DNA from 2 places in the Paenibacillus sp. FSL R7-0313 genome. Region 2 is predicted to be linked to the other one. Evidence: predicted binding sites of a transcription regulator. Region 2 holds the regulator's gene; the other holds the start of a gene.
What was found. Region 2 encodes CtsR, which represses protease genes until heat stress. Its sites were predicted from a motif close to ATGGTCAATAAAGGTCAAACA; they were not measured.

Region 1 (16,538 bases), 1.0 Mb from region 2:
ACGTACAATGGCAGGTCCAGAGCGTCAGCAGCTGCGCGAGCTACTGCCATGGATACAGCCAGGATTGCGTTAGCACCCAGTTTACCTTTGTTTGGCGTACCATCCAAAGTGATCATCAATTTGTCGATACCCAGTTGATCCAATGCATCCATACCGATAACTTCTGGAGCGATTGTTTCGTTTACGTTTTTAACAGCTTGCAGAACACCTTTACCGAGGTAACGGGATTTGTCGCCATCGCGAAGCTCAACTGCTTCGTGGGCACCAGTGGATGCACCGGATGGAACGATTGCGCGTCCGATTGCGCCGGACTCCAGGTATACTTCAACTTCTACTGTAGGGTTACCGCGGGAGTCGAGGACTTCGCGAGCGTACACGTCAGAAATAATAGTCATTTGTGATAATCTCCTTTAAATTTAAATTTATTAAAAATTAGGACCACTTGTGTTTTCCCTTTTCCACTACGTCAGCAGAATCGTCCTCTGATCGCTGTTATCCCCTGATTCCATTGAACTTATTTTCATAAGTTGGAATCATGTGATAAAGGCGAACGCGTTGCTTCTTCGGACAATTTCTGCTTCCTTCGTTCGGGGTAAACTCCAAACTTCCCAATTTCATATATGTTGTTGCGTAACTTATTTACGGGTAGCGATGACGGATGTACCTGTCATTTCTTCCGGTTTAGGCAATTGCATCAGGTCAAGGATCGTTGGCGCGATATCCGCCAGGATTCCGCCTTCACGCAGGGTTACATTGGCATCCGTAACGATGAATGGAACCGGGTTCGTTGTATGAGCTGTGAACGGACGTCCTTGCTCATCGAACACCATATCCGCGTTACCATGATCCGCCGTGATCAGTACAACGCCGCCTTTGGCAAGTACTGCATCCACAACACGGCCCATGCACTCATCTGTTACCTCAACCGCTTTGATGGTAGGCTCCAGCATACCGGAGTGTCCAACCATGTCAGGGTTAGCAAAGTTCAGAATGATGGCGTCATGTTTGTCTGCTTCGATCTCGCGAACACATGCGTCAGCCACTTCATACGCGCTCATCTCCGGTTGCAGATCATACGTTGCAACTTTTGGTGAGTTGATCAGTACGCGAGTTTCGCCCGGAAGCTCCACATCACGACCGCCGCTGAAGAAGAAGGTAACGTGCGGGTATTTCTCAGTTTCTGCAATACGCAGTTGTTTTTTATTGTTTTGTACCAGAACTTCACCCAGGGTGTTGTCGAGGTTCTTCGGCGAATAAGCCACATAACCTTCAACCGTCTCACTGAACAAAGTCAAACATACAAAGTGCAAGCCTACAGGGAACTTCGGACCACGATCGAAACCGCGGAAATCCTGGTTCGTGAATACTTGCGACAACTGGATCGCACGGTCAGGACGGAAGTTGAGGAAGATAACGGAATCGCCGCTCTCTACCAAACCTACCGGCTCACCATCAGCTTTGACGATAACCGTTGGTTCAACGAATTCATCAAATACGGATTTCTCATACGATTCTTCAACCGCTTTGAGTGGGTCAGTGTATTTCGGTCCATCTCCATAAACGATGGCGCGGTATGATTTCTCAACCCGTTCCCAACGTTTGTCACGGTCCATCGCGTAATAGCGACCTTGAACCGTTGCGATTTTACCTACACCGACTTCTTCAATCTTAGCGATCAGTTTCTGCATGAAGTCTTTACCACTGTCTGGCATAACATCACGGCCATCCATGAAAGCATGAATATATACATCATTCATTCCTTCTTTTTTGGCCAGATCCAGCATAGCAAACAGGTGGTCGATGTGACTATGTACGCCGCCATCGGACAACAAGCCGTAGAGATGAAGCTTTTTGCCGCTTTGTTTCGCTTCGCGAACAGCTTTGACAAGTGTTTCATTGTCATAGAACTCGCCGTCACGAATGGATTTGGAGATACGGGTCAAATCCTGGTATACGATCCGGCCGGCACCAATGTTCAGGTGACCTACCTCGGAATTTCCCATTTGCCCTTCTGGCAAACCTACAGCTTCACCGCAAGCAGTCAGAGTTGTATGTGGGAATTGGCTCATAAAACGGTCGTAGTTCGGTTTCTTGGCTTGCGCTACCGCATTGCCTTCCACCGTGTTACGCAGACCAAAGCCATCCATGATGATCAGTGCTACAGGTTTTGGAGCTGTCATCTTACTTCGCCCCCTCAACAAGCGCGATGAACGAAGCCGGCTGCAAGCTGGCACCGCCAACAAGTGCGCCGTCGATGTCGCTTTGTCCGAGGTATTCTGTTACGTTCTCCGGTTTAACACTGCCGCCGTATTGAATACGAACTGCATTCGCAACCGTCTCGTTGTACAGATCCTTCACCAGCGTACGGATGTAAGCAATAACTTCATTCGCATCTTGGGAAGTGGAGGATTTGCCTGTGCCAATCGCCCAGATTGGCTCATAAGCGATAACAACTTGTGCCGCTTGCTCTGCAGACAGACCTGCAAAAGCAGCTACTGTTTGCACTTTGCATACGTCTTTTGTTTGGTTCGCTTCACGCTCTTCAAGCGTCTCACCCAAGCAGAAGATTGGAGTCAATCCGTGACGGAATGCTGCATGCAACTTTTTATTAACAGTCTCATCGGTTTCCGCAAAATATTGACGGCGCTCCGAGTGACCAATAATGACATAATCCACACCCAGGTCTTTCAGCATCACGCCGCTGATTTCACCTGTGAATGCACCGTTGTCTTCAAAGTGAAGATTTTGTGCACCAATTTTGATGTTTGTGCCTTTAACGGCTTCTACCAGGGATGGCAGATTTGTAAACGGTGCGCAGATTACAGTTTCCACGCCTTCAACTTCCGCTTTTCCTTTAACTTCCTGAATGAAGTCATTGGATTCGGAAACCGTTTTGAACATTTTCCAGTTACCTGCGATAATCGGTGTTCTCATGGGTTTCAACTCCTTCATGCTATAGACTACTAAAACTTACTTGTCGTTCAATGCCACTACGCCTGGAAGTACTTTACCTTCCATGAACTCGAGGGATGCACCGCCACCTGTAGAGATGTGGTTCATTTTGTCAGCCAATTTGAACTTCTCTGCTGCTGCTGCGGAGTCACCGCCACCAATTACAGTGTAAGCTTCTGTCTCAGCGCAAGCTTCTGCTACTGCACGAGTACCGTGGGAGAATGGCTCGATTTCAAATACGCCCATTGGTCCGTTCCATACAACCAATTTGGAGTTTTTGATTACGTCAGCATAGATCTCACGTGTTTTAGGACCGATGTCGATACCTTCCCAATCTGCTGGGATGCCATCGATGTCAACGATTTGTGTGTTTGCTTTCGCACTGAAATCGTCAGACACTACGATATCTACCGGCAGGTAGAAGTTTTTGCCCAGTTTTTTCGCTTTTTCGATAAAACCGAGAGCAACATCAAGTTTGGATTCATCCAACAAGGATTGTCCAATCTCATGTCCTTGTGCTTTGAAGAACGTGTAAGTCAGACCGCCACCGATGATCACGTTGTCTGCAATGTTCAGCAGGTTGTCGATTACATCGATTTTGTCCTTAACTTTGGATCCACCAATGATAGCTGTGAAAGGACGCTCAGGGTTGGAGATTGCTTTACCCAACACTTCAAGTTCTTTCTCCATCAACAAACCGGACACTGCTGGAAGCAAGTGAGCGATTCCTTCAGTCGAAGCGTGTGCTCTGTGAGCCGCGCCAAACGCATCGTTAACAAAAACGTCAGCCAGTTCAGCAAATTGTTTTGCCAGTTCCGGATCGTTTTTCTCTTCGCCAGCGTGGAAACGAACGTTTTCAAGCAACAATACGTCGCCGTTGTTCAGTTCAGCGATTTGAGCTTTAACAGCGTCACCAACAGAATCGTCAGCTTTAACAACGGTTTTACCAAGCAATTCAGACAAACGCTCAGCTGCTGGAGTCAAACGCAAGGATTCAACCACTTCGCCGTTAGGACGACCCATGTGGCTTGCCAAAATGACTTTAGCGCCTTTTTCAATCAAGAAGTTGATTGTAGGAAGCGTTGCACGAATACGTTTGTCATCTGTAATTTTACCATCTTCGAGCGGCACATTGAAATCTACACGGACAAAAGCCCGTTTTCCTGTCAATTCGATATCGCGTACACTTTTTTTGTTCATCTGTATTTCCTCCGCACCCATGTATTTGGTGGACCAATCAAGAGCTAAAATCCCTTGTCAATCCTGGTGTTTTTGAGAAATTTGCAAAATGTAGATATATAAAGAGCGGAAACAATATAGCATCTGTTTCCGCTCTATTTTATTTCAGATATTACTTAATCATTTTTGCAAAGTGCTCCAAAGTGCGAACCAATTGTGCAGTGTAGGACATTTCATTGTCATACCAAGCTACAGTTTTAACCAATTGTTGGTCGCCAACAGTCAGAACTTTAGTTTGAGTTGCATCAAACAGGGAACCGAAAGTGATTCCTTGGATATCGGAAGATACGATTTCGTCTTCTGTGTATCCGAAAGTTTCTGGATCGGAAGCTTCTTGCATAGCTGCGTTAACTTCTTCAGCAGTTACTTTTTTGTTCAGAACAGTTACGAGCTCAGTCAGGGAACCAGTAGCTACTGGTACACGTTGAGCTGCACCATCAAGGATGCCTTGCAGTTCTGGGATTACCAGACCGATTGCTTTAGCAGCACCAGTTGTGTTAGGGATGATGTTTTCAGCTGCTGCGCGAGCACGACGGAAGTCACCTTTAGGGTGTGGAGCATCCAACGTGTTTTGGTCGCCAGTGTAAGCGTGAATTGTAGTCATCAAACCTTGAACGATTCCGAATTTGTCTTGCAGTGTTTTTGCCATAGGTGCCAGGCAGTTTGTTGTGCAAGATGCGCCGGAGATTACAGTTTCAGTACCGTCGAGGATTTCATGGTTTACGTTGTAAACGATGGTTTTCATGTCGCCAGTAGCTGGTGCGGAGATAACAACTTTCTTAGCTCCACCTTTCAAGTGTTTCTCAGCTGCTTCTTTAGTTGTGAAGAAACCAGTACATTCCAGAACGATATCTACGCCCAGGTCGCCCCAAGGAAGTTCTTCCGGGTTACGGTTAGCCAATACTTTAACTTCTTTGCCGTTCACTTTGAAGAAGCCATCGTGTACTTCAACATCGCCATCGAAGCGACCTTGAGTTGTATCATATTTGAGCAAATGAGCGAGCATTTTAGCATCAGTCAAGTCGTTGATTGCTACTACCTCGATGCCTGCTACATTTTGAATACGGCGGAATGCCAAGCGTCCAATACGTCCAAAACCGTTAATACCTACTTTAATCATGAGTAAGTTCCTCCCAAGTTTTGATTAATTTTTTATGAAACTTATATATTCAAGACAGACGGTGAAGTCCGTCAAGACAACAATAGTTGTGATGCAAAGTAAACCCTTATTCCATTTCAGCAACGATGACTTCGGCAGCAGCCTCATCAATAATCAGAATATCTTCCTGACCAAATCGCAACACGGAGTGAATGGCAGCAGCTTTGCTTTTGCCACCTGCAATTCCAATCACGACATCGGTTCGTTCAATATCCTGAAGTCGCATACCCAGTGTAAGCATGGTATGTACCACCTTACCCTGATCATTAAAGTAATAACCGAAAGATTCAGATACGGCTCCTTGCTCCTGAAGTTCATCGATAATCTCCGTCGCAAGTTTACGTCTTGTCGCCATCTCCACGGCATCACCAATTCCATGAATTACAATCCGCGATTTCCGAATCAGCTGCAGAATCTCCTGAACACTGGGGTCCTGGATTAATGATTCGTAGGCATGATCACTAAGCAAATCCGGTACATGCAGGAGTTTGTATTGCGCTCCTACCCGTTTTGCCATTGTGGATGCAATCGTATTTGCCTGAATTTCAAGGCTTTCTCCAAGTCCACCGCGTGCCGGTACGAACCAGACACCTTTGAGCGATGTTGGCGGAGTCAGTTGCTCTGCGACTTCGGCCGTTGTTGATCCGCCAGTAACGGCGACAACGTCGTTGTCACTCATGATATTGCCGAGAGCCTTCGCTCCGGCTCTGCCCAGTTCCCTTTTGGCAAATGGAGAAACGTCCGAATCACCAGGAACCACAACTACCTTTTGCAGACCGTAGGCTTGCTTGATGCGCTCTTCCAGCTCGGATAATCCGAACAACTCTTTGGCTACGGGCTCTAACTGCTGCAGCAAATCATACCCTGCCTCGCTGATCTTCATTCCTGCACTGTCAATTTCAATAAGTCCCTGAGCCTTTAACAGATCGGTCTCAGCCCTCAGAACCCGCTCGGTCATCTGCATGGAATTAGCTAACGTTCTCCGTCCGATCACATCCGATAACATGATCTGTTGCAGAATCGTATACCTCTTTTTCAAGATATCCATGAGATCAGGCAGAAGCTGCTTTTGTACTTCTAAAATCGTTCGCATGCTTTCCACTCCCGCAAGTTCTCGTTCTAAGCTCTCTTTCGTGGCCCTAAAACGTCCCGGGTTAACTTTTTAAGTCCCACGTCTATTCTACCTAAAACTGACGTGACATGCAAGTGTTTCAACGTGTTATTTCGACACGCATTCAGCGTTTGTACGCGCCTATTTTCACAATCCTAGACTTTCATGATCAAGGACTAGCTCACGCATACCATATATAGAAGAAACAAATGAATTCAATCTACATATCGCTCAGAATCACATTTCATACGGCATGTCCAAAACCTCTAATAGCATTTACTTAAATGCACTCTTTATCCACTCTTCTTCATCATGATCATTTTTGGGTTAATCCAAACCAATACCACAACGAACTGCTTGCAATTAAATATTTCATGAGCTATAATCATTATTGCTGTCACATAATGTGCGCCCGTGGTCCAATGGATATGACGTAGGCCTCCGAAGCCTGAGATCCAAGTTCGATTCTTGGCGGGCGCGCCATTTTTATTTAACAGCTCATAACCCATTTAACCAATGAAACCGGAAAGGTTTCTTTTTTTTGCAAGTTAGTTTGACTTTCTTTGACTTTTTGTTTGGAATTGTTTATTATGTGGGTAATACGGTAACAGTTTAAGTATAAACACCAATAACATTTTACATTCCAAGGAGGTTTTTCACGTGAGTTTTATTCCAATGGTCGTTGAACAGAGCAACCGGGGTGAGCGCGCCTACGACATCTACTCCAGATTGCTGAAGGATCGTATTATTTTCCTTGGTAGCGATGTTAATGACGTAGTGGCTAATGCCATTATGGCACAGATGTTGTTCCTGGCTGCGGAAGATCCGGAGAAAGACATTCACTTATACATCAACAGCCCAGGCGGATCGATTACAGCCGGTATGGCCATTTACGATACAATGCAATTCATCAAACCGGATGTATCTACCATCTGTGTAGGTATGGCGGCTTCCATGGGTGCATTCTTGTTGAATGCCGGTGCAAAAGGGAAACGTTTTGCGTTGCCTAACAGTGAAATCATGATTCACCAACCACTTGGTGGTGCTCAAGGTCAAGCTTCCGACATCGAAATCCGTGCTCGCCGCATCCTGAAAATGCGTGATACGTTGAACCGCATCATCTCTGAGCGTTCAGGTCAACCTCTGGAGCGGATTGAGAAAGATACAGATCGTGACTACTTCATGAGTGCTGCTGAAGCTGCCGATTACGGTATCATTGATAAAGTTATTGAAAACGTAGGTTCCCAAGGAATCTAAGTGTTAGTTAGACCACGGTCTTCGCGTTAATATATCAATACCTAACGTAATCAGCAACACCTCATTGTGTTGTCTATACGAGAAGAAGCCCTCATCATGATCATGATGAGGGCTTCTTTTTTCATTTTATAAGAAAAATAACTTAAGAGTGCATAATAATGTTTCTTTATTTGGTTCCCGTTACATCGCTAAATGGTTCTGTGCCTTTAGGAAGAATCTCTTTATACGTAAATGGCATTTCAGGGAATCCCTCTGCGTACGCTGTATACTCATACAGCTGGAAGAACACGACCACACCCGTTGGTGTAACATAGAAATCCTGATCTTTATTTAACCCTTTATACCCATCGAGGTATCCACCGCGGGCTTTCAGTTGCTCGCCCACTTTTTTACCCAACGTCTCGCGCATGGTTTTGTTATTTTGCAGCACATCATCTAATGTAAGCTCCTTACCTGTGTCCAGTGCAAAGGTGTGGCCCGTACGGTATGTCATACCATGAGCGCCAGCATAATCTTCGTATCGTTGTGTAATGAGTCCCAGCACGCCTTTTTCGTTGTACGTCACTACATAAGAGCTCTCAAATGCATATGGACGGTTGGCTGTAGCACCGCCGAATTCAGATGTCTGTTTCTTGAAGTCAGCTACATAAGCATCCACTTCGTCTTTCAGTACTTTGTTGATCGCTGCTTCAGCTTCTTTGCTGGCAAGTCCACTCACCTGTGGATATTGAACATCTACTTCAGCATTTTTTACAGTAACATTAACTGTCGCCGCTTTAATTTTAACGTTATTTTGTTTCACCTTGCTGAGTGTCAACGTTTTGGTTTTGCCATCCCAATTCCCCTGTACACCCAGATAATCTCTCATTGCCGAGAATGGGATATATAATCGACCCTGAATCAATTTTGCTTCCACCTGAGGGTAATACCCGTTAATATAAACGTTTGGCTGTCCATCCATCAGGCTAACGGTCATCGCATTGTTGGCTGCTGTTACCGTATATGACTTGGTTTTCGCATCATATTTCAGCGTTCCACCTGCCACATCTTTAACTGCAGTAAGAGAGACCCAAGTTGAGCCACCTTGAAGAAGTCCTTTTTGAGTCAGTGTTTTCCCACCCGATTTCAGAGTTACCTCAGCCGGGGTTGTCACTTTCGAGGATACCGATGCTGCCTGAACCGAACTGTCCTGCCATACCGTACCGCTACCTACAATAATTCCTGCTGCGAGCAAAGCACTTGTCCATTTTTTCCATGATGTCATATATAAAACTCCTCTCTGAATTCACAATTAGGGATCATTGCGTATGTAATCCTGACCTGATCGCATATCTCATACGCTCACCTCTCTATTATAATTAACCCGATTTCGGAAAGGTTTACAGCTCGAGTTACAATGTTGATGAATATCAAGCGGAAAATATAACGGGATATGACCTTTTTGTCACGAACAACTATACAAAAAAGATACCAATAACCAGCATTTCATGTTGCTTCAAAAAGGCACCCTCCTATCTAACTTCATCAAAGTTTGCTTTTCCAACAAAAAAAGACTCTGTCCACAGGACAAAGTCTTTGTCATCATTTCGTTGTACCCTTCAAATGACCCTTGAAAAGGTTACTTGAGCTTACAATCCTTAGTTCAATCTTGTTTATTTCATTTCATACGTGATATTCAGGATTGTGCTCACTTTAACCTGGCCTGTTTCAATCTCAGTGCCACCTGCTGTGTCTTGTGCTTTGGACATCAGCGCCTCACTTGCATAGAATACAGGCACATTGGCATCACCTTGGCTCACGGAAAGAACAGCACCCAGTTGACGTTTAACTGCTTTTGCAATGGCGCCTGCTTTCACATCTGCATTGGCAACAGCTTTCTCAATCACTTGGGATTCATAACTTTCCGGATTTTCTACAGTAAAGCGCACGTTTTCAATGTTGTTGGCACCCGCCCCTGAAGCAGCATCGAGCAACTCGCCGATCTTATCCATCTCACGATATGTGACAGTCAGCGTATGATGCGCTGTGTATCCTTTAATTTGTTGTCCGTCTTTTTCGCTATACGTATAGTTGGGTTGTACAGAGAACTGACTCGTTTGAATGTCGTCTGCACTGATCTTCCACGTATTCTTCAGCAAGTTGGATACCTTTTGAACTTTCGCAGCATTCGCTTTTTGAGCAGATGCAGCTGTCTCTGCAGTACTGTTCACACCAATGGACAGATAAGCGATATCAGGCTTCACCTGAATCTCACCTTTACCCACAACATTAATCACATTCTGTTGTACTCCCTGAACCTCTGCAGCGTAAGCATAGTTACCTGGTGCAACCCATGCTGTTCCTCCAACAAGCAACGTACTTGCCACCAGCACCGCACCAAACGGTTTCATCCATTGTTTACCCATCACGATAGCCTCCTTATGTGTTAACATCTCAAACTTTAATCGATTTGATACCTTAACAGACGGGACAAATTCCATAATGTTGCACTTGACGATAGCAAATACGTCAATAAAGCAAAAAAGCCCCTTTCGGGACTTCTTCATTGGATTGATCATATCTTATTGGTTTTCGAGCTCTTCCTTGCTTACCAGACTAACTAAAGCGTTTACAGCCTGTTCGGCATCCGCGCCTTCTGCACTAATCTGGATTTCCGTACCTGTGCTAATTGCAAGGCTCATGATCCCCATGATACTTTTTGCATTAACTTTTTTGTCGTCCTTCTCGACGAACACTTCAGACGAGTACTTATTCGCTTCTTGAACGAACAGTGCCGCAGGTCTGGCATGGAGACCCGTTTTCAAACGGACAACTACCGGGTGCTTTGTCATGGAAACTTACCCCCTATTATGAAATCTGGACATTAAATACACAATTATATTTATACAACATTATACCATTAACCCGTGCAGGACACTAGAAGAAAAAACTCAGGGTGCTTTAGAGGACATTATCTTGCCCTAATTTCATCTTTTGCACAGCGCATCCAATGACCTAAGTAAGTTCCCTAGGTCCTTAACGGTTGACTTTCCCGGCCTTTCTGTTCAGCAGAAACAGCCGACCTTGTTACTTTACCCTACTCCGTCTTAACCATAACGTTCTGTGCGTACTTTCTCAGCCAGCTCATCAATTTTACGAAGCCGATGGTTCACTCCCGACTTGCTAACTGTACCTTTAAGGAGCTCGCCTACTTCTTTCAAATTGATATCTGGATGAGCGAGTCGAACCTCCGCCACCTCGCGAAGTTTCTCAGGCAACGATTCCAGACCAACTTCCTTTTGTAACAACCGAATATTATCGATTTGTCTTACCGCCGCTCCAATCGTTTTATTCAGGTTGGCGGTCTCACAATTGACAATCCGGTTAACGGAGTTACGCATATCACGCATAATTCGTACATCTTCAAACTTGAACAAGGCCTGATGAGCACCAATGATGCTGAGCAGCTCAATGATTTTCTCGCCTTCCTTAATGTATAGGATGAATCCTTTTTTCCGTTCTATGCACCGGGCATTCAGATGAAATTCATTGGCCAGATCAACTAGTGCCTGACAGTGCTCTTCATACATGGACGCAATCTCCAGATGGTACGAGGAACCTTCCGGGTTATTAACCGATCCACCGGCCAGAAATGCACCGCGAAGATAGGCACGTTTACAACAGTTCTGCTGAAATAACTCCGTATTAATTCCTGGCGTAAACAGAAAACCTTCCGATACAATATGAAGACTGTTGAGAATCTCTTGTACCATAGTTGGAATTCGAACAATATATACATTGTTCTTTTTCAGCCGCATTTTTTTGCGGACCAGTAGTTCCGTATGCACTTGAAAATGCTTTTTAAGCAGAGAGTATGCCCGTCTTGCAATGGCGGCATTCTCCGTCGAAATATCCAAGATCACTTTTTTATTCGATAACTGCACTGCACCAAGCATACGGATGAGGGCTGAAAGTTCCGCCTTTTCGCAGCACGGTTCGCTCTCGATCATGGTTAACTCTTTTTTGGTCTGTGCTGCAAACGACATGGGACTTCACCTCTTCCGTAACATCCAATTTTGTACCAGTTGGTAGATGTGATGACTTAACTTGTCGGCATCATGACGCAGATAGGTTTTGAACAGAACAAGAGTATCTGCAACCACCTGATAACCGGCACTTTCGAGTACATTCATATCCAGTACAACCGGTTTTGCTCCTTTTTCCGCATACTTATTTTGCACTTGCAGCGGAATATCACCATTATTTACGATAACATAGTCGAAGAGCTGATGACCTATGTGCTCATGTACCGCCTTAAGGTGGTCACTTACCGTATAGTTATCTGTTTCTCCTGGCTGTGTCATAACATTACAGATAAACATCTTCACCGCATCAGCCTCTACCACAGCTTCTGCAAGCTTAGGTACGAGCAGATTGGGAAGGATGCTTGTATAGAGGCTGCCTGGCCCGATCAGAATGGCGTCAGCTTGACGAATGGCCTCTACTGCCTCTGGCAACGGCTCCACGTGATCCGGTTCAAGGAAAACACGTTTGATGCGTCCACCTGCCTCAGGGATCTTGGACTCGCCTGTAATAATTGTCCCATCTTCCATCTCGGCATGCAACACAACGGCCTGGCCTGCGGCTGGTAATACCTCACCTCGAACGGCAAACACGCGGCTAAGCTCCCGCACTGCGGTCACAAAGTCGCCCGAAATATCCGTCATTGCAGCCAAAATCAAATTTCCCAAGCTGTGGCCTGCAAGCCCCGCGCCTGTATTGAAACGGTACTTCAACATATCTGAAAGCAATGGTTCTACATCAGCCAGTGCCGTAAGCACGTTGCGAATGTCGCCCGGAGGCGGCATTTGTAGCTCATTGCGCAGGATGCCTGAACTTCCACCGTCATCTGCAACCGTGACGATGGCCGTGATATCCAGCGGCTTCTCTTTCAAACCGCGTAACATCACGGATAATCCGGTTCCGCCGCCCATTACAACTATTCTCGGACGTTCTCTTCGTGGTCCGGCCTCTTTCATCCCTTCACCCTCTTCAATGACGGTCCCGGTCAGCGTCGCGATGGCTCACGGTGACAGCTTCTGTCTCGCTGCTTCCCAACATCTTGCCCAAATATTCCGATATTGCTACCGAACGATGCTTGCCTCCGGTACAGCCGATTCCAATAATAACCTGGCTTTTGCCTTCCTTCCGGTATTGCGGAATCAGGAAATGCAGCATATCCAGCAGCTTGGTCAGAAACGCCTGTGTCTCTGGCCACTTCATAACATATTCGTACACATCACTATTCTGTCCCGTATTTGGTCGCAAATGCTCAATATAATGCGGATTCGGTAAAAAACGTACATCAAACACCAGATCAGCATCAATCGGAATGCCATACTTGAATCCAAACGACGTAATATTCACCGACAACATTTGGCTTTCCAGATGAGAAAAGCGGGATATGATGCGTTCTTTCAGTTGAGCAGGCTTCATTGTACTAGTATTCAATACCTGAGTCGCAGAGTTTTTGAGTTCCTCCAACATCTTGCGTTCCAGTCGGATGCCGTCCAGCGGCATGCCCTCAGGAGCCAGTGGATGTCTGCGCCTGCTTTCTTTGTAACGCTGAACAAGTACAGAATCTGTAGCATCCAGGAATAAAATTTCGCAATGAATGGTAAAATGATCTTTAATATAGTTCAAAGACTCGGACAGAGCCGTAAAGAATTCACGCCCGCGCAGATCGATAACCAATGCAACCTTACCAATCTTGCCGTTTGACTGTTCAATTAGTTCCGCAAATTTCGGAATCAATACCGGTGGCAGATTATCCACACAGAAGAAACCCAGATCTTCCAGGCTTTGTACTGCAATGGTTTTACCTGCCCCGGACATGCCCGTAATGATAATGAGCGTGGCGCCTGTGCCTGGTGAGCCTTCACCTTCAAGCATAAATGTCCCCTCCTTATCATATTGCTGTATTCATATATTGTTACGAGGTTACTAGGAACGCAAGAGAAGACCTGCCGCACCCACAATACCTGCATTATTACCAAGTGTAGCTTCCAGAATCTGAACCCCTTCTTGCAGCGGTTCCGGTGTCAGCTTGGCAAATACGGTACGTATTTCATCGAACAAGAAGTTGCCCGCTTTGGATACGCCACCACCAATGATGAACATCTCCGGGTTAATGACAGCAGCTACAGTAGCCATGGACTTGCCCAGGTAGAAGGCCGCACGGTTTACAATGCGCTGTGCCACTTCATCGCCTGCCTTGGCAGCATCAAATACTTCTTTGGCTGCAATCTTGTCGACAAGTGCCAGTGACGTATGATCACCACGTTCTACTGCATCCTTCGCCATACGGATAATTCCTGTTGCAGACGATACTGTTTCTACACATCCCATTTTACCACAACCGCACTTGATGGCCTCCAAGTCAGGTACAACACTGATATGACCCAGCTCACCAGCCATACCCGAGAAGCCTTGATAGATGTTCCCATTCAAGATCAAGCCTCCGCCAACGCCTGTGCCGAGTGTATAACATACGCAGTTGTCTACGCCTTTGCCGGCACCTGCCCATACTTCACCCAGTGCAGCCACGTTTGCATCGTTATCTATTTTGATTGGCTTGCCCAGACGTTCTTCCAGAATCGAACGAATGGCCACATTCCGAAATCCAATGTTAGGGGCATGAACGATAATTCCCTCGCGTACATTCGTGAAACCGGCCACTCCAGCACCTACACCCTCAAGCTGTTCCCAACTGTATGGTGATTCGGCTACGATATGTCGGACATACTTCTCGATGTTGGCGATGACCGTGTCTACGCCCTTATCCACTTCAGTCGGTCCTTCATACGTATGCATTAGCTGACCTTGTTCATCGCATATACCGACCTTGATTGCTGTTCCGCCGAGATCGACCCCAACGTAGATTTTCTCAGACATGCTGCAAGCCACCTTTATCTATCTAAAATAGTTTAAGTCCTACGTACCAACTATAATTGAAGGATACGCCTGGGTCAAGACGATAAGAACTCGGATACACCATGCTCCGTTAGGGTTGTGAACCACATCACATAGCATTTTTGAATACGTATACAATCTTATTACCTTCATTTATAAACGCACGCTTCATTCCTTCCTCCATAACAGAGGAAGCCTCAACTCATGATATTGCATCACCACTCGTTCCATTCATAAAAGATCAACATCGTCCCCTCATATAGGTGACTCGTCTTATGCCCCCCACCACCTGTCATTCCCATGCAGAAAGCGATCTATTGACGTATTGCCAACAAAAAAGCGCCTTCCATGGTTGGAAGGCACCTTACTTTTCACAAATATCTGAAGTTGTTCAATTGGATTGAACTCAGCCATTCTTCAGCTATACGTCACAACTTCGTTTCCAAACGTACCGGCTCTTCTGTTTTCTCCATCTTATTCACATCCAGAATATCAAGCAGGAAGACGAAAATCGGAATACCAATGATCAGCCCCCAGATCCCCAGGAAGTGTTGCGACAGAATCAGTACGATAAAGGTGTAGAACATCGGCAGTTTGGTCTTATGTGCCATCAGTTTTGGATTCAGGAAATACGTCTCCAAGGCATGAATTACAATAATCATGATGATCACAATAATACTTAATTTCAGTCCACCCATCTGATACCCAATCAGACAGAGCGGTACAAGTGAGATAATAACCCCAGCAACGGGAACCAGACTGAGCAGGAACACCAGAATGGTCAGAGCGAACAGATACGGGAAACCCAGAATCCATAAGCCCAAGATCGTCAGCACTGTATTGAACACCGCAATCAGAAGCTGTGCCTCGATGACTTTACCAAATGAAGACACGAATTTGTCTCCAAGATAAGCTACTTCATTATAGAACCATCCAATTTTACTTGTTTTGAACTTGGACGTAAACTTGGATATCTCCTGCTTCTGCAACAAGAAGAACAGACTCAGAATGATAACGAGCAGAATAAACTCCAGCCATTTGCTCAAAGCGAAAATATATTTCAATGCATCATTGGTGTAATTTTTAATATCGAAGGATTGAAGATAACCCGCAATTTTGGATGCAAAATTATCACCGTCTGCACTATCCAGAAATTTCATAATCTCGTTCGTTAACTGAACGACCTGATCCACGATCCGCGGTGAATATCTGGAAATGCCAAGCACAATGACTGCGATCACAATCATATAGAGCAGGATGACTACAACTTTATAGTTGATTGGAAACAACCGATTCAAACCACCTGTAATGAAATGCTGTAACCTGTTCATGACATACGTCACCAGGAACAACAGCAGAATCATGTGCAGCATACTCCCCATACTGAACAAAACTAAACAGAACAAGAGCAGGATCAAAAACCGTCTCACTGTCGCATTCTGTAACCAATCTTTTATCATTTCCCCCAAAATCTTCACCTCACAGCTAATATGCCCCATATGTATACGAACTCATGCCCACTGTAGTTTCAAAAAAAGAGAAGCCTTCCGGCTTCTCTCATTTCATGAGACTTCCCGTTGTCTCTTATTCCTAACATATGCCTAACCTCACGCATGTAATGCTTATTTATCCAACGTTTCGCTCCAATCATGGACAATGCTTCCTTCAAGGAACTTCTCACAATCCATGGCGGCCATACATCCGGATCCTGCAGCTGTAATGGCTTGACGATACTTCGTATCCTGAACATCACCACAGGCGAATACACCCGGAATATTGGTCTCCGTTGTTCCCGGTTTAACGACAACATAGCCATGTTCGTCCAGTGCGATCGCATTACCCAGGAATCCGGTATTCGGTGTGTGACCA
Region 2 (16,538 bases):
GATTAACTGGGTATTGGCGTAAAGAATACGCTTCAAATCCTCGCTAAGAATAATGGCTCCATCCATCTTGGCGAGTTCATACAGATAGTTCGGGGAGAAATCACAGTTAATCGAGAATCCCCCATCCACTACTTCCATGACTTCAGGGCTGTATCCTACAACAAGCAGTGCGCCTGTCTTGGCGCGCAGCACATTTTCCAGACCTTCGCGGAAAGGTGTACCTGGTGCGATCAGCCTTAACAATTCATTCATATTATCCAGTTGGCTCATATCTTTCATCTTGTTATGCCCCCTAATCTAAAGCAACCGCTAGTGCATCTGCCACGGTATTCACACCGATCAGTTGTATCCCGCGAGGATGTTTCCAGCCCTTTAAGCTTTTTTCCGGTAAAATGACTCGTTTGAAGCCCAGCTTCGCGGCTTCCTTCACTCGTTGTTCGGCCCGTGATACGGCTCGAACCTCACCTGTCAGACCAATCTCGCCAAAGATGACGTCATCCGGCTTGGTCGGTACATCTCTCAAACTGGATGCAATGCTGACAGCAACCGCCAAATCTACAGCGGGCTCATCCAACCGTACTCCACCAGCCACGTTCAGATATGCATCCTGGGTCTGTAAAAACATGCCCATCCGTTTCTCCAGCACTGCAATGATCAGATTTAATCGATGCAGATCTACCCCTGTTGCCATACGGCGGGGAGAAGGGAAATGAGTAGTCGAGATCAACGCCTGTAATTCCACGAGCAGAGGGCGTGTACCCTCCATACTGGCAACTACCGTTGAACCTGCTACACCCAGTGGACGTTCTGACAAAAAGAGTTCGGACGGATTGCCCACCTCACGAAGTCCATCCTCTCCCATTTCAAAAATGCCAATCTCATTGGTTGAACCAAAACGGTTCTTCACCGCACGCAGCAGGCGATACGTATGATGCCGTTCTCCTTCAAAATAAAGCACGCAATCCACCATATGTTCTAACATACGCGGACCGGCAATGGCACCTTCTTTGGTAACATGCCCCACAAGAACCGTTGCAATGCCTCTGCCTTTGGCAATTCGCATGAACCTTGACGTACATTCCCTTACCTGTGCTACACTACCCGGCGCACTGGTAACTTCGGGAAGATACACCGTCTGAATGGAGTCGATGACAAGAAAATGCGGCTGGATCTGATCCACCGCTTCCTCTACACGTTCCATATTGGTTTCACACAGCACATACAACTCGGCAGAGAGTGCCCCGAGACGGTCTGCCCGCAATTTGGTTTGCTTGACTGATTCCTCACCGGAAACATATAACACACGCAAACCCGAGTGCGTTAAAGCATGAGACGTCTGCAACATCAACGTTGATTTACCGATACCCGGATCTCCGCCCACCAGAACGAGTGAACCTGGAACGATTCCGCCACCCAATACCCGGTTCAACTCTCCGATTCCAGTCTGTACACGCGGTTCCTGACCGCTATCTATATCTATGATAGGAAGCGGTTTATCTTTACTGTCAAACAGAGGAGAATTTCTCCCTTGTGTTTTGACCACCGTCTCTGTTTCTTCCACCATTGAATTCCATGACTGACAACCCGGACACTTACCGTACCACTTGGGGGCTTCATAGCCGCATTCCGTACATTGAAACTTGGTTTTAACTTTGGCCACTTCAGCACTCCTATAATTTAGTTTTATAACAGCATTTTGCATTATTCGACGAATTTCACCCAAACTCCCTGACGTGCAGGGTTACTAAAAGTTTACCATTGTTTGAGATTTTTCGTAAAGGATTATCGCAAACTTTACACATGTTCCTGACATAATCATGTCCGTCTTCTGTCCAAAGTGCAAAAAATCCTCCCCGGCCGAAGCCGAGAAGGATTAAGGATTAATACAAGCTGAAGTTTAACTCCAGTGCTTGCTGTATATTATTTGGTTTCGATTTCCTCATTCGAAGGAACAACCACGTCTTTTTTCGTAACAGACAATGCACCGTTCTCTTCGTCGATGAGCAATGAATCCCCTTTGGTTACGTTACCTGTGAGCAACTCTTCAGACAATTTGTCCTCGATATGCTTCTGGATTGCCCGACGAAGCGGACGTGCACCGTAAGCTGGATCAAAGCCGGCTTTGGCAAGGAAGTCCTTCGCATTGTCGGTGAGTTCGAAGTCAACTTCGTATTCACGCAGCCGTTTGCGAAGTTCCTCACTCATGAGGGTAACAATCTCTGCAATGTGTTTCTGTTCCAGAGAGTGGAATACGATAATTTCATCAATCCGGTTAAGGAACTCTGGACGGAAGCTTTTCTTCAGCTCATCCATGACTTTACCCTTCATGTTATCGTAATCTGCACCTGCATCCACAACTGCTGTGAAGCCAAGTGTAGAGTTACGTTTGATCGCTTCAGCACCCACGTTGGATGTCAGGATAATCAGCGTATTCCGGAAGTCAACAACGCGACCTTTGGAATCCGTCAGACGACCATCCTCAAGCACTTGCAGCAAGATATTGAATACCTCTGGATGTGCTTTCTCGATCTCATCAAGCAGGACTACGGAGTATGGCTTGCGACGAACTTTCTCTGTCAGCTGACCACCTTCTTCGTATCCAACATATCCCGGAGGCGCTCCGACGAGTCGGGAAGTCGAGTGCTTCTCGCCATACTCGGACATATCAATACGGATTACTGCATTTTCATCACCGAACATTGCTTCAGCCAGAGCACGAGCAAGTTCTGTTTTACCTACCCCAGTAGGACCGAGGAAGATGAATGAACCCATCGGACGTTTTGGATCTTTAAGTCCCGCACGAGCACGACGAACCGCACGGCTGACGGACTTCACAGCCTCATCCTGGCCGATGACACGTTCATGCAGAATCGATTCCAGATTCATCAGACGTTGTGTCTCTTCTTCTTTCAGCTTGTTCACCGGAATTCCTGTCCAGTTGGCTACCACTTGTGCGATATCTTCAGGTGTTACTTCGGAATCCGTGCGACCTTGTTTTTCTTTCCATTGGTTCTTCGTTACATCCAGCTCTTCACGGATTTTTTGTTCCGTATCACGCAGAGCGGCTGCTTTTTCGAACTCCTGGCTTTGAACTGCAGCGTCTTTTTCCTTGCGGATATCTTCCAGACGGCTTTCCAGTTGTTTCAGGTTTGGTGGGATCGTGTAAGAGTTCAATCTTACTTTGGAACCCGCCTCGTCAATCAGATCGATCGCTTTGTCTGGCAGGAAACGGTCTGTAATGTAACGGTCAGACAGTTTAACCGCCTGTACAATCGCTTCGTCCGTAATTTTCACGCGGTGATGCGCCTCATAACGGTCACGCAAGCCATGCAAGATTTGAATCGCTTCTTCCGGAGAAGGCTGATCTACAGTAATCGGTTGGAAACGACGCTCAAGCGCTGCATCCTTCTCGATGTATTTACGATATTCATCCAGTGTTGTCGCACCGATACATTGCAATTCTCCACGGGCCAGAGCCGGTTTCAAAATGTTAGAAGCATCGATGGCACCTTCAGCTCCGCCTGCGCCAATCAAAGTATGCAATTCGTCGATAAACAGGACAATGTTACCTGCTTGGCGAATCTCATCCATGATTTTTTTCAGACGATCTTCAAACTCACCACGATATTTGGTTCCAGCGACTACTGAACCCATATCCAGAGTCATTACACGTTTGTCGCGCAATGTTTCCGGAATCTCATTTGCAATGATTTTTTGTGCAAGGCCTTCAGCAATCGCTGTTTTACCTACACCTGGCTCACCGATCAATACCGGGTTGTTCTTGGTACGACGGCTGAGCACTTGGATGACACGCTCAATTTCTTTGCTACGTCCAATGACTGGGTCCAGGTTATTCTCTCTGGCGTAAGCCGTGAGGTCACGTGCCAGACTGTCCAGTGTTGGTGTGCTGACATTGGCAGGTGTTCCATTATGGCTGGATACAGCTTCACTGCTGCCAAGCAACTGTAACACTTGTTGACGTGCTTTGTTCAGGCTAATTCCCAGGTTATTGAGTACACGCGCTGCAACACCCTCGCCTTCACGAATCAATCCGAGCAGGATATGCTCTGTGCCTACATAGGTATGGCCCAATTTACGAGCTTCATCCATAGACAGCTCAATTACTTTTTTCGCACGTGGCGTATATGCAATGTTGGTAGGTTGCTCTTGGCCACGGCCAATCAGCGTTTCTACTTCATCCTGAATTTTTTCCAATCCGAGTCCCAGGCCGATCAGTGCTTTGGCTGCGATGCCTTCGCCTTCACGAATGAGGCCGAGCAAAATATGCTCAGTACCGATGTTATTATGACCGAGACGGACAGCTTCTTCCTGCGCGAGTGCGAGCACCTTTTGGGCCCGTTCCGTAAATCTTCCAAACATCATATCTCCTGCACCTCCATGGTTTTGGATAAAACGAGGGGAATCAAATAATTCCCGTCGTATTCTTCATATCATTTTTGTTTGCAGCCGTGCTGCGAATAAAGTCATTCGGCATTTGTGCATGCCTTATTATATAAAAGCCGCAATGCGGCATGAAACCATAATTCAATACAATATCAGGCTAAGCTAGGACTGCTTCGCTGCATTGATCGTATCACGAATCAACTGAGCACGATAGATGTCACGCTCATCTGTGCGCATATCTTCCCCGAATGTTTTCTGCAAAAATCCCGGCTGTGTCATCACGTTCAACTCATTCATTACCGTGATGGACAGTCCATCCAACAAGCCGAGATCCACGCCAAGGCGTACATCCGATAAGCGCTGTGCAGCTTCCTTTGAATCAACAATAGCTGCATGAGACAATATGCCGTAAGAACGCATGACCCGATCCGTAATTCGAAGTCTGGAGTCGGTAATTAACCGTTCTCTGGCAGTACGTTCATGACCAATCATCTGTAATACAACACCATGCAGGTTCTCGATGACTTCCTGTTCGGTCTGTCCCAGTGTAATCTGGTTCGAGATCTGGAACAGGTTACCCATCGCCTCACTGCCTTCACCGTATATCCCCCTTACAGTCAATCCCACTTGGGAAACTGCGGTTAAAATACGGCCAATCTGCTGCGTCATCACCAGGGCAGGCAGGTGCATCATAACCGATGCTCTGACACCTGTACCTACATTAGTAGGACAGCTGGTTAAGTATCCTCTGCGATCATCAAAAGCATAATCCACGTGCGCTTCAAAAGCATCATCTATTGCAGAAGCTTTCTCCCAGGCTTCTTTCACCTGGAACCCCGGATAGAGGCACTGGATACGAAGATGATCCTCTTCATTAATCATAATACTGACAGACTCATCCTCACTGAGAATAACCGCACCATTTCTGGATTCATTCGCAAGACTTGGACTGATGAGATGTTTCTCCACCAGCACCCGTTTGTCGAGTTCGTCAATATCGATCAGATCCAACGTATGAAAATCCCCAAAGGCATGAACGTCATCGTATTGAAGTACTTCGCTCAGCTTATTCAGCACCTCTTCCGATTGCTCATTGGAAGCCAGCATCGGAAACGGAACATGCTGAAGGTTGCGCGCAATCCGGACACGGCTGCTAATGACGATTTCGGAATCAGCCGCATCACTGCGCATCCAGTCGCTGAGCGCCTTCTCTGTAAAGCGCAGATTAGGCATTACGCATCCCTCCTACTCATGACAAACTTTACTCCTGAGCTATTCCTTTTTCAAGTCCTCTGATCTGGTCACGGATCTGAGCCGCCTCTTCAAATTCCTCTTGGGCGATGCTCTCCTGGAGCTCACGCTTCAGATCAGCGATTTGCCGTTTCACCTTGATGCGACCACCAGCTCGTGCAGGCACTTTGCCTACATGGGACGTACTACCATGAACCCGCTTGAACAAAGGGTCCAGACGGCTGTCAAAATATTTATAACATGAACTGCAGCCAAATCGGCCTATCTTGCTGAATTGTGAGTACGTCATACCACACTCTTCACACTGAAGTGCTTTTGCAGGTGGTGTTCCTGCCGATCCACTTTTGCTGGCTGGATCAAAATCAAGCAATCCGGACAACAAGTTGTGAATGGAAAACCCGCCTGCTGTTCCAGGGATCATTTCCCCTTTTTCACGGGCACATGACTCACAAATATGGAATTCCGTCTTCTCTCCATTTACGATTTTCGTAAAATGAAGTGTCGCCGGACGTTTATTGCATTCTTGGCACAGCATATTGATGTACCTCCTTTGACCCCGATAGTTTTCATTTACCGAGCAAAGATATTAACATCGCCTTCAACATTCTGGCACGAATTTGATCCCGGTAAGGAAGTTTGACTAATATAACCTCTCTAGATACAGCAGCTCGCATCAACCCGGCTTCCCGCTTGCTCAAGAAGCGTGCTTCTTCCAATTGATAGATCAAACCTTCGGCAGCTGTCTGCCCGATCTCTTCACCAATACTATGGTGCAAATGATTATGCAGAGCTGATTGGGCCGGTAATTCAATGCGCTGTATGCGAACATAACCACCACCGCCGCGTTTACTCTCTACCAGGTATCCCTTCTCGAGTGTAAAACGTGTGCTGATGACATAATTGATCTGGGAAGGTACACATGAGAATTGATCTGCCAGATCATTACGCTGAATTTCAACCATTCCTTCGGGACTTTCATGCAAAATACTCTTCAGATATCGTTCGATAATATCAGAGATATTACGCATCCAATCATCCTCCACTGTCTGAAACGTTAAGTCAATAAGGACCCACACGCCCCCACAGAGTACACCTTCTCTACCCATTTAACCAATCAGGAAAACAGCGAATCTTGCTTCCACAGGTATCAACAGGAGAGCGAAGGAAGCACGAAGGTCCTTTAATATTCCCTTGATCCTCCGATGAAATGAATCCCGTATATTAGCGCTCATCCATCAGATTGTAGAAAGAAAGTTACTTAAGTATTAAACCTTTAGTTGACTTTGACTTTCTTTGACTTTATAACCATTATAGCATATTTTGTGGTTTTGCCAAGTGGGGTCACTATTCATTTTTTACGATTTTACACGAAATATTCCCCAGACACAAAAAAACCTCTCCAAAATTGCTGGAGAAGTCCATTTGTCTTTCGATCACGCCGTATTTCTATATAAGCCAATCAAGTTAAATGAAGCATTGGGAATAATAATAGTCATCAGAAGAAATCGAGTAAATAGGTTTCCCGTTCAGGAATCGCTTGTTCCAAAGCCTTGATTGCTGCTTCTGGTCCGTGAATTCTTCCGATCCGTGCCATTTCCGTTGGTCTGCGATACCCCATCAGCACTGCGGTAAGGGACTGAATGTCTAACTTAATACTCTGATCATCAGTAATTGGTTCCGAAGTTTTCCATATGGACGCTGTTCCATTCATTGCTACGTTTAATTGCCATACCCCTTCATTCCACGGAGCGTGGGTATCCTCTACCTGTAGAACAATCTGCACCGGTGAGTCCTGGCTTGCAAATGGATACTGGGATATAAACTGCTCCACACTAACGATGCGTGCCATAAAATAAGGTACGATCTCCTGCTGAATCCGTGGGTTATCCAATTGGAAGGCAAGCGTATCACTGGCAGGCGCCTGTAAAGTAACTTCCTGGATCATGGAATCATGATTAGCAATGAAGGTCCACAGCCCTTGCCTAGCCTCTTCATTCAGATAGATGATCTCTTTAATGGTAAATTTATTTTCCTTAACTTCATATAAAAGATAACCTTGTGCTGCATCAGCTTCATCGTAATATACAGCCTTCTGGCTGGTCCCATTAACAAAAACTGAATTCTCCCACCTTGCATCATCCCGAACCAGAGTTCCGTTATAACGCTCAGCATAAGTACTGTATACTTCCTTTAATATGCTGAGGCCCGGATCCCCACGCCGAATTGTTCCAGGTGTCGCTTTTTTCATAGGCAAATGAGCTGTAGGTACTTTATAACGTTTAAATTCAACATAAGTCTCCCATCCATACTTCCGATAGAAACCAAAAGAGAATGGATGCAAGAACGATATACTCTGTTTGTTACGATTCATTTCTTCCAACGCATGCTTCAGCAGACCCGCTACCCAGCCTTTACGTCTATACTCTGGCCAGGTGGCTACACCCGCAATACCGCCCATTTCGAACGATCTGCCATGAATATAGGTTTGAAAAGGAATGATGTGAAGTTTGGCTCCTAGCTGCCCGTCCTCATATACACCCCATATATCCTGTGACGAAAATTGACTCCGCCGTTTTTCTTTTTGTTCCTCACTCATTACTACTTGAAAAGCATATTCGGAAAGTGCCATAGCCGGTTCAAAATCATCTACCGTCAATTTCTGAATTTCCATGTCGTCCTACACCCCATTCGCTAGAGTTATTATCAATCCAAATCATGGCCTGATATGTGATATATGTACCCCTTAGAGTGTGTCAGAGGATTCTTACAAAGTCAAATAAGAGATGCTTTCGCATCCCCTTAAATAAACAAATAAAAACCACCACCGAATAACATCGGCAGTGGTTCTTCGCTTGGCGGCGTCCTACTCTCCCAGGACCCTGCGGTCCAAGTACCATCGGCGCTAGAGGGCTTAACGGTCGTGTTCGGGATGGGTACGTGTGGAACCCCTCCGCCATCGCCACCAAACGCGTAGCTTACATTTCAGAGTGTTGTTCTCTGAAAACTAGATTCGAAACGAAACACGCGAATTATCACTTGCTATTGGATAAGCCCTCGACCGATTAGTACTGGTCAGCTCCATGCATTGCTGCACTTCCACCCCCAGCCTATCTACCTCGTCGTCTTCAAGGGGTCTTACATACTGGGAAATCTCATCTTGAGGGGGGCTTCACGCTTAGATGCTTTCAGCGTTTATCCCGTCCGTACATAGCTACCCAGCGGTGCTCCTGGCGGAACAACTGGTACACCAGCGGTACGTCCATCCCGGTCCTCTCGTACTAAGGACAGCTCCTCTCAAATTTCCTACGCCCACGACAGATAGGGACCGAACTGTCTCACGACGTTCTGAACCCAGCTCGCGTACCGCTTTAATGGGCGAACAGCCCAACCCTTGGGACCTACTTCAGCCCCAGGATGCGATGAGCCGACATCGAGGTGCCAAACCTCCCCGTCGATGTGGACTCTTGGGGGAGATAAGCCTGTTATCCCCAGGGTAGCTTTTATCCGTTGAGCGATGGCCCTTCCATGCGGTACCACCGGATCACTAAGCCCGACTTTCGTCCCTGCTCGACTTGTAGGTCTCGCAGTCAAGCTCCCTTATGCCTTTGCACTCTTCGAATGATTTCCAACCATTCTGAGGGAACCTTTGGGCGCCTCCGTTACTCTTTAGGAGGCGACCGCCCCAGTCAAACTGCCCACCTGACACTGTCCCCGCACCGGATTACGGTACCAGGTTAGAACCTAGATACGATCAGGGTGGTATCCCAACGTTGCCTCCACGCAAGCTGGCGCTCACGTTTCAAAGGCTCCCACCTATCCTGTACAGATCGTACCCAAATTCAATATCAAGCTGCAGTAAAGCTCCATGGGGTCTTTCCGTCTTGTCGCGGGTAACCTGCATCTTCACAGGTATTAAAATTTCACCGGATCTCTCGTTGAGACAGCGCCCAAGTCGTTACGCCATTCGTGCGGGTCAGAATTTACCTGACAAGGAATTTCGCTACCTTAGGACCGTTATAGTTACGGCCGCCGTTTACTGGGGCTTCGGTTCACAGCTTCGGGATTACTCCCTAACCACTCCCCTTAACCTTCCAGCACCGGGCAGGCGTCAGCCCGTATACTTCGCCTTACGGCTTCGCACAGACCTGTGTTTTTGCTAAACAGTCGCTTGGGCCTTTTCACTGCGGCCCCCTCGTGCTATTCACACTACCGGGGCACCCCTTCTCCCGAAGTTACGGGGTCATTTTGCCGAGTTCCTTAACGAGAGTTCTTCCGCGCGCCTTAGAATACTCTTCTCGCCTACCTGTGTCGGTTTGCGGTACGGGCACCTTCACCTGGCTAGAGGCTTTTCTTGGCAGTGTGAGATCATGACCTTCGCTACTATAATTTTCGCTCCCCATCACAGCTCAGCCTTACAATGTGCGGATTTGCCTACACATCAGCCTCACTGCTTAGACGGACATCCATCAGTCCGCGTCACTACCCTACTGCGTCCCCCCATTGCTCATAACGGCTTACGGTGGTACAGGAATTTCGACCTGTTGTCCTTCGACTACGCCTTTCGGCCTCGCCTTAGGTCCCGACTTACCCTGAGCGGACGAGCCTTCCTCAGGAACCCTTAGGCTTTCGGCGGATCAGATTCTCACTGATCTTTTCGTTACTCATACCGGCATTCTCACTTGTATAATGTCCAGCGCTCCTTACGGTACACCTTCAACCCTTATACAACGCTCCCCTACCCCTGATGCAAAGCATCAAGCCATAGCTTCGGTGGTGTGTTTAGCCCCGTTACATTTTCGGCGCAGAGTCACTCGACCAGTGAGCTATTACGCACTCTTTCAATGGTGGCTGCTTCTAAGCCAACATCCTGGTTGTCTGTGCAACTCCACATCCTTTCCCACTTAACACACACTTGGGGACCTTAGCTGATGGTCTGGGCTGTTTCCCTTTTGACAATGGATCTTAGCACTCACTGTCTGACTCCCGGAAGTAAGTCTATGGCATTCGGAGTTTGACTGAGCTTGGTAACCCTTGCGGGCCCCGCACCCAATCAGTGCTCTACCTCCACGACTCTGTTTTCCGAGGCTAGCCCTAAAGCTATTTCGGGGAGAACCAGCTATCTCCGAGTTCGATTGGAATTTCTCCGCTACCCCCACCTCATCCCCGCATTTTTCAACATGCGTGGGTTCGGGCCTCCAGTGCGTGTTACCGCACCTTCACCCTGGACAGGGGTAGATCACCCGGTTTCGGGTCTACGTCCACGTACTCAGTCGCCCTATTCAGACTCGCTTTCGCTGCGGCTCCGGCTCTTCACCTTAACCTTGCACGGGAACGTAACTCGCCGGTTCATTCTACAAAAGGCACGCCATCACCCCTAAAACGGGCTCTGACTTTTTGTAAGCACACGGTTTCAGGTTCTATTTCACTCCCCTTCCGGGGTGCTTTTCACCTTTCCCTCACGGTACTGCTTCACTATCGGTCGCTAGGAAGTATTTAGCCTTGGCAGATGGTCCTGCCGGATTCATACGGGGTTTCACGTGCCCCGCACTACTCGGGATCCGTCTCGGAGGGAACAGACTTTCAACTACAGGGCTTTTACCTTCTTTGGCGGGCCTTTCCAGACCTCTTCGCTTAACCGGTTCCTTTGTAACTCCATGTGAGACGTCCCACAACCCCAAAGAGCAAGCTCTCTGGTTTGGGCTTCTCCGCGTTCGCTCGCCGCTACTGACGGAATCACTATTGTTTTCTCTTCCTCAGGGTACTTAGATGTTTCAGTTCCCCTGGTATGCCTCACACTAACCTATGTATTCAGTTAGGTGTAACTGGAAATTACCCCAGCTGGGTTTCCCCATTCGGACACCCCCGGATCAAAGCTTGCTTACAGCTCCCCGAGGCAGTTTCGTTGTTCGCCACGTCCTTCATCGGCTCCTAGCGCCTAGGCATCCTCCGTGTGCTCTTAGTAGCTTAACCATTTTGTTCCGGTTTTGACTGCTCGCTCCCCTTGTTTTGCTAGCGCAAAGCCAAAAGTCGCTCCCATCCAATACCATCACAAAAGCAATTTAACTACCTTTATACACTTCACTTGTTTACACAAGTTCAGCTTAAAGGATTGTTCTAATTCGCGTTTGTTTCGTTTCGATATCTAGTTTTCAAAGAACAAGCCAAATAGATGAAATTGTTTGGTGGAGCCAAGCGGGATCGAACCGCTGACCTCCTGCTTGCAAGGCAGGCGCTCTCCCAGCTGAGCTATGGCCCCTCAAATTCCATCAAAACTGAACAAATGGATAAGTAACTGTGTTGCTGTTGCAGGTTCTAAGAACCTGCTTATTTGAATGTTTCCGTTGCAGGAAACGATTCTCCATAGAAAGGAGGTGATCCAGCCGCACCTTCCGATACGGCTACCTTGTTACGACTTCACCCCAATCATCTATCCCACCTTCGGCGGCTGGCTCCTTGCGGTTACCCCACCGACTTCGGGTGTTATAAACTCTCGTGGTGTGACGGGCGGTGTGTACAAGACCCGGGAACGTATTCACCGCGGCATGCTGATCCGCGATTACTAGCAATTCCGACTTCATGCAGGCGAGTTGCAGCCTGCAATCCGAACTGAGACCGGCTTTGTTGGGATTGGCTCCATCTCGCGATTTCGCAGCCCGTTGTACCGGCCATTGTAGTACGTGTGTAGCCCAGGTCATAAGGGGCATGATGATTTGACGTCATCCCCACCTTCCTCCGGTTTGTCACCGGCAGTCTATCTAGAGTGCCCACCCGAAGTGCTGGCAACTAAATATAAGGGTTGCGCTCGTTGCGGGACTTAACCCAACATCTCACGACACGAGCTGACGACAACCATGCACCACCTGTCTCCTCTGTCCCGAAGGAAAGATACATCTCTGTACCGATCAGAGGGATGTCAAGACCTGGTAAGGTTCTTCGCGTTGCTTCGAATTAAACCACATACTCCACTGCTTGTGCGGGTCCCCGTCAATTCCTTTGAGTTTCAGTCTTGCGACCGTACTCCCCAGGCGGAGTGCTTAATGTGTTAACTTCGGCACCAAGGGTATCGAAACCCCTAACACCTAGCACTCATCGTTTACGGCGTGGACTACCAGGGTATCTAATCCTGTTTGCTCCCCACGCTTTCGCGCCTCAGCGTCAGTTACAGCCCAGAGAGTCGCCTTCGCCACTGGTGTTCCTCCACATATCTACGCATTTCACCGCTACACGTGGAATTCCACTCTCCTCTTCTGCACTCAAGTCACCCAGTTTCCAGTGCGATCCGGGGTTGAGCCCCGGGATTAAACACCAGACTTAAATGACCGCCTGCGCGCGCTTTACGCCCAATAATTCCGGACAACGCTTGCCCCCTACGTATTACCGCGGCTGCTGGCACGTAGTTAGCCGGGGCTTTCTTCTCAGGTACCGTCACCTTGAGAGCAGTTACTCTCCCAAGCGTTCTTCCCTGGCAACAGAGCTTTACGATCCGAAAACCTTCATCACTCACGCGGCATTGCTCCGTCAGGCTTTCGCCCATTGCGGAAGATTCCCTACTGCTGCCTCCCGTAGGAGTCTGGGCCGTGTCTCAGTCCCAGTGTGGCCGATCACCCTCTCAGGTCGGCTACGCATCGTCGCCTTGGTGAGCCGTTACCCCACCAACTAGCTAATGCGCCGCAGGCCCATCCCCAAGTGACAGATTACTCCGTCTTTCCAGTTTCCTTCAGGCGAAGAAAACAATTATTCGGTATTAGCTACCGTTTCCGGTAGTTGTCCCAAACTTGAGGGCAGGTTGCCTACGTGTTACTCACCCGTCCGCCGCTAACCATCAGAGAAGCAAGCTTCTCTTCAAGTCCGCTCGACTTGCATGTATTAGGCATGCCGCCAGCGTTCGTCCTGAGCCAGGATCAAACTCTCCAATAAAGTATTGAAAAGAGCGATAAGCTCATTTTGAATCTGACGATTCATTGTGAATCAAAAGTTACTATCCATTTGTTCAGTTTTCAAGGAACTTGTATGTCCGTTTATGTTGATGTTTGTCAACCGGACAGGAATCTTATCATATCATGTTAACTAACTTACTGTCAACACTTTGTTTTCGTCACCTTTCAAATGATTATGACAATCATTCGTTTGAAGCGACAAGAAATAATATATCATGTAGCGATTTATTTAGCAAGCATTTTTAATCAACCTTTTGATATCATGATATCTTCATCTTCGGAGTCTTGTCTCCAACCTGTATTCGACAGATTAGCACATGATCTGAACAAGTGAAAGGCTACCCTTAAAGTGCATTACATATAAAAGAAATAAATCATTTCTATAATACTGCCTTCTATAACCACAAGTAATAATGTCTAGATGAGTTTTAGTTAGAGCACCGATCGGGATAACGATCCTTGCCCTTCTGTTGGTTTGAAGAAAGTGATCCAAAAACTCTATAATAAGGTATATAGATATAGGGATAAGGTTAAGCAGTCAAGTATACTACTTTCATAAGTAGCCTATGCACAATCGTATAACTATCTCGCATAGCACCTTTACACAGATCACGTACTCCATTCACAGCTAGCTATTACATATCAAAGTTCTGAATAAACTCATTACTAACCTATATGGGGTGATCGCAATTGAAACAATGGTTGAAGAACATGCGCAAAGGTTACGGCAAAAAGTTGGTTTCCATCCATGCTTGGAATGCCTGGATTGTTGTGATCCTTGCTATATCAGGTCTTATGCTGGTAGGCGGCTTTTGGCGAGAGATACTCGGAATTGGGCGTGTATGGTTAAAGTGGCTACATATCATCGTTGGGCTAGCTATGCTGGCACCCGTGGTATATTACTTGATTTTAGCCGGAAAGCACTGGAAGCAGCTTCGTAATAGACCTTGGCAAAGGGTGAACACCATCTTTGTTCTTGCGCTGCTAGTAGGCTGGCTACTCTCGGGTATTGTATTATGGCAGTTCAAGCTGGCTGGACCTCGATGGTCGAATGCTGCACTTCTGATCCATGACCTGCTGACTTGGGTGGGCTTACCTTATATTATCTATCACTCCATCACTCGGACCAAATGGTTAAAGGACCCTGCACGTCGTGCGGTTAAAACTACTACAACTTCAACAAAAACTCAAAATACAGCTGATCCATCTGATTCAATATCGGATGAAAAAGAAACTCCGGCTGCTATATCTTCCTCACAGTTTGATCGCAGTTCCGAGAGAGATCCCCTCAAATCTGAGGAGCGACCTCAACCGTTGTATACACGACGAGCTTTCATCCGTTCTGCTGTGGGGGTTGGTCTCGCCGTGACTCTTGGACCTACTTTTATATCCTGGGTAGGACGAAATCTCAAGATCGATAATAGTATTGATAGCATGCTGGAGAACGATCCTAACCGTATGGTTCCTCTGCCACAACCGCTGTCTGCCTCTTCACCTCCCATTGGAGGCGGAGCTGAAGGTCATTTCCGCGTATATACGGTTACGCCCATACCGTCCTTCTCCAATGCTAACTGGTCTTTTCGAATTGATGGGTTGGTTGAACGGGCACAGGTATGGAACTGGGAACAATTCGTGAAGCTCGCTCGTACCGTACAGGTTAGTGATTTCCACTGTGTAACGGGCTGGTCTGTATATAAGAATACCTGGGAAGGCATTTCTCTTGCACAGCTTTTGAAACAAGCCGGGGTCAAACCGGAAGCTCACAGTGTGAAGTTTTATTCCGGTGATGGTGTGTATACAGATGCGATTACGATGGATCAAGCACAAATGGAAGATATTATGGTCGCTGTCATGCATGATGGCAAACCTATCCCGGCTGATCTTGGCGGTCCGGTACGACTCGTCATTCCTCAGATGTATGCCTATAAATCGGTAAAATGGTTAAATCGCATTGAACTCATCGACAGCGAACATATTGGTTACTGGGAAGAGCGAGGATATGATAAGGATGCATGGCTTACAGGCGCATCTCAGCGCATTCCTAACAATTTAAGTGGATCATGATCAGATAAGATCGGTGAGCGTTCATTCTTTGTAAAAATAATTTAGATAAATAGCAAAAGCCCCCGATCACATATTCGTGTCTTCGGGGGCTTTATTATATGAGCTCTTCTGTTAATTCATCCTTTAACCCTAGGGATTCAAAAGACGTACAAGTTCGTCCTCATCCTCAATCGTTGGAATACCGAGATCATGGGCTTTGGTTAGTTTACTACCTGCCTTCTCTCCGGCAATAACCAGATCTGTCTTTTTCGACACACTGCCAGTCACCTTCGCTCCGAGCGCTTCCAGTCTTTGCGTCGCCTCTTCCCGCGTCAATTGGTGCAGCGTTCCGGTCAAGACGACCGTTTTACCACTGAAAAAGGAATCTTCCACAACAGCAACGGCTGGCGCCTCAGGTGCCTGAGCTTTCACACCCAAGTTGAGCATTTTCTCAATTGCCGCCTGTGTAAACGGATCTGCAAAGAAAGTTACGATACTCTCTGCCACAATACCGCCGACGTCAGGTAGTTCAACCAATTCTTCTACGGTTGCATTCATAATGGCGTGCAGATCTCGGTAATGATCAGCCAGCATGCGCGTTGTCGATTTACCTGTGTTCGGAATACCCAGTGAGTATAAGAAGGAAGCCAAGTCTCTATCTTTACTAAGCTCAAGCGCAGCGAGAAGGTTGTTCGCTTTCTTTTCCCCAAACCGCTCCAGCTTCACCAGATCATCAAACTGTAACGTATACAGGTCAGCAGGCTCACGTACGTTCAATTCATCATACAGCTGAATCGCTGTTTTCTCACTGAACGTCTCGATGTCCATTGCATCACGGGAAGCAAAATGGGAAATACGTGCCACCGTTTGCGGTTTACACGCAAGTCTATTGTTACAGAACAG

Region 1: the regulator CtsR is predicted to act here: its motif matches at 7,012-7,032, upstream of clpP (ATP-dependent Clp endopeptidase proteolytic subunit ClpP).

Annotation. Positions count from the first base shown of each region.
Region 1 is NZ_CP150219.1:962,876-979,413, forward strand. It holds gene eno (phosphopyruvate hydratase) at 1-395, opposite strand, end outside; gene gpmI (2,3-bisphosphoglycerate-independent phosphoglycerate mutase) at 636-2,180, opposite strand; gene tpiA (triose-phosphate isomerase) at 2,182-2,934, opposite strand; gene NSQ38_RS04235 (phosphoglycerate kinase) at 2,971-4,152, opposite strand; gene gap (type I glyceraldehyde-3-phosphate dehydrogenase) at 4,304-5,311, opposite strand; gene NSQ38_RS04245 (sugar-binding domain-containing protein) at 5,418-6,443, opposite strand; tRNA gene NSQ38_RS04250 (tRNA-Arg) at 6,870-6,944, shown strand; gene clpP (ATP-dependent Clp endopeptidase proteolytic subunit ClpP) at 7,122-7,718, shown strand; gene NSQ38_RS04260 (DUF4163 domain-containing protein) at 7,885-8,982, opposite strand; gene NSQ38_RS04265 (SIMPL domain-containing protein) at 9,371-10,123, opposite strand; gene NSQ38_RS04270 (HPr family phosphocarrier protein) at 10,280-10,549, opposite strand; gene whiA (DNA-binding protein WhiA) at 10,805-11,743, opposite strand; gene NSQ38_RS04280 (YvcK family protein) at 11,750-12,736, opposite strand; gene rapZ (RNase adapter RapZ) at 12,750-13,649, opposite strand; gene NSQ38_RS04290 (ROK family glucokinase) at 13,701-14,651, opposite strand; gene NSQ38_RS04295 (AI-2E family transporter) at 15,098-16,168, opposite strand; gene trxB (thioredoxin-disulfide reductase) at 16,292-16,538, opposite strand, start outside.
Region 2 is NZ_CP150219.1:2,001,821-2,018,358, reverse strand. It holds gene disA (DNA integrity scanning diadenylate cyclase DisA) at 1-279, opposite strand, end outside; gene radA (DNA repair protein RadA) at 293-1,660, opposite strand; gene NSQ38_RS08715 (ATP-dependent Clp protease ATP-binding subunit) at 1,921-4,383, opposite strand; gene NSQ38_RS08710 (protein arginine kinase) at 4,567-5,637, opposite strand; gene NSQ38_RS08705 (UvrB/UvrC motif-containing protein) at 5,666-6,190, opposite strand; gene NSQ38_RS08700 (CtsR family transcriptional regulator) at 6,222-6,683, opposite strand; gene NSQ38_RS08695 (GNAT family N-acetyltransferase) at 7,151-8,326, opposite strand; rRNA gene rrf (5S ribosomal RNA) at 8,506-8,622, opposite strand; rRNA gene NSQ38_RS08685 (23S ribosomal RNA) at 8,698-11,625, opposite strand; tRNA gene NSQ38_RS08680 (tRNA-Ala) at 11,836-11,911, opposite strand; rRNA gene NSQ38_RS08675 (16S ribosomal RNA) at 12,020-13,572, opposite strand; gene NSQ38_RS08670 (molybdopterin-dependent oxidoreductase) at 14,283-15,656, shown strand; gene ligA (NAD-dependent DNA ligase LigA) at 15,786-16,538, opposite strand, start outside.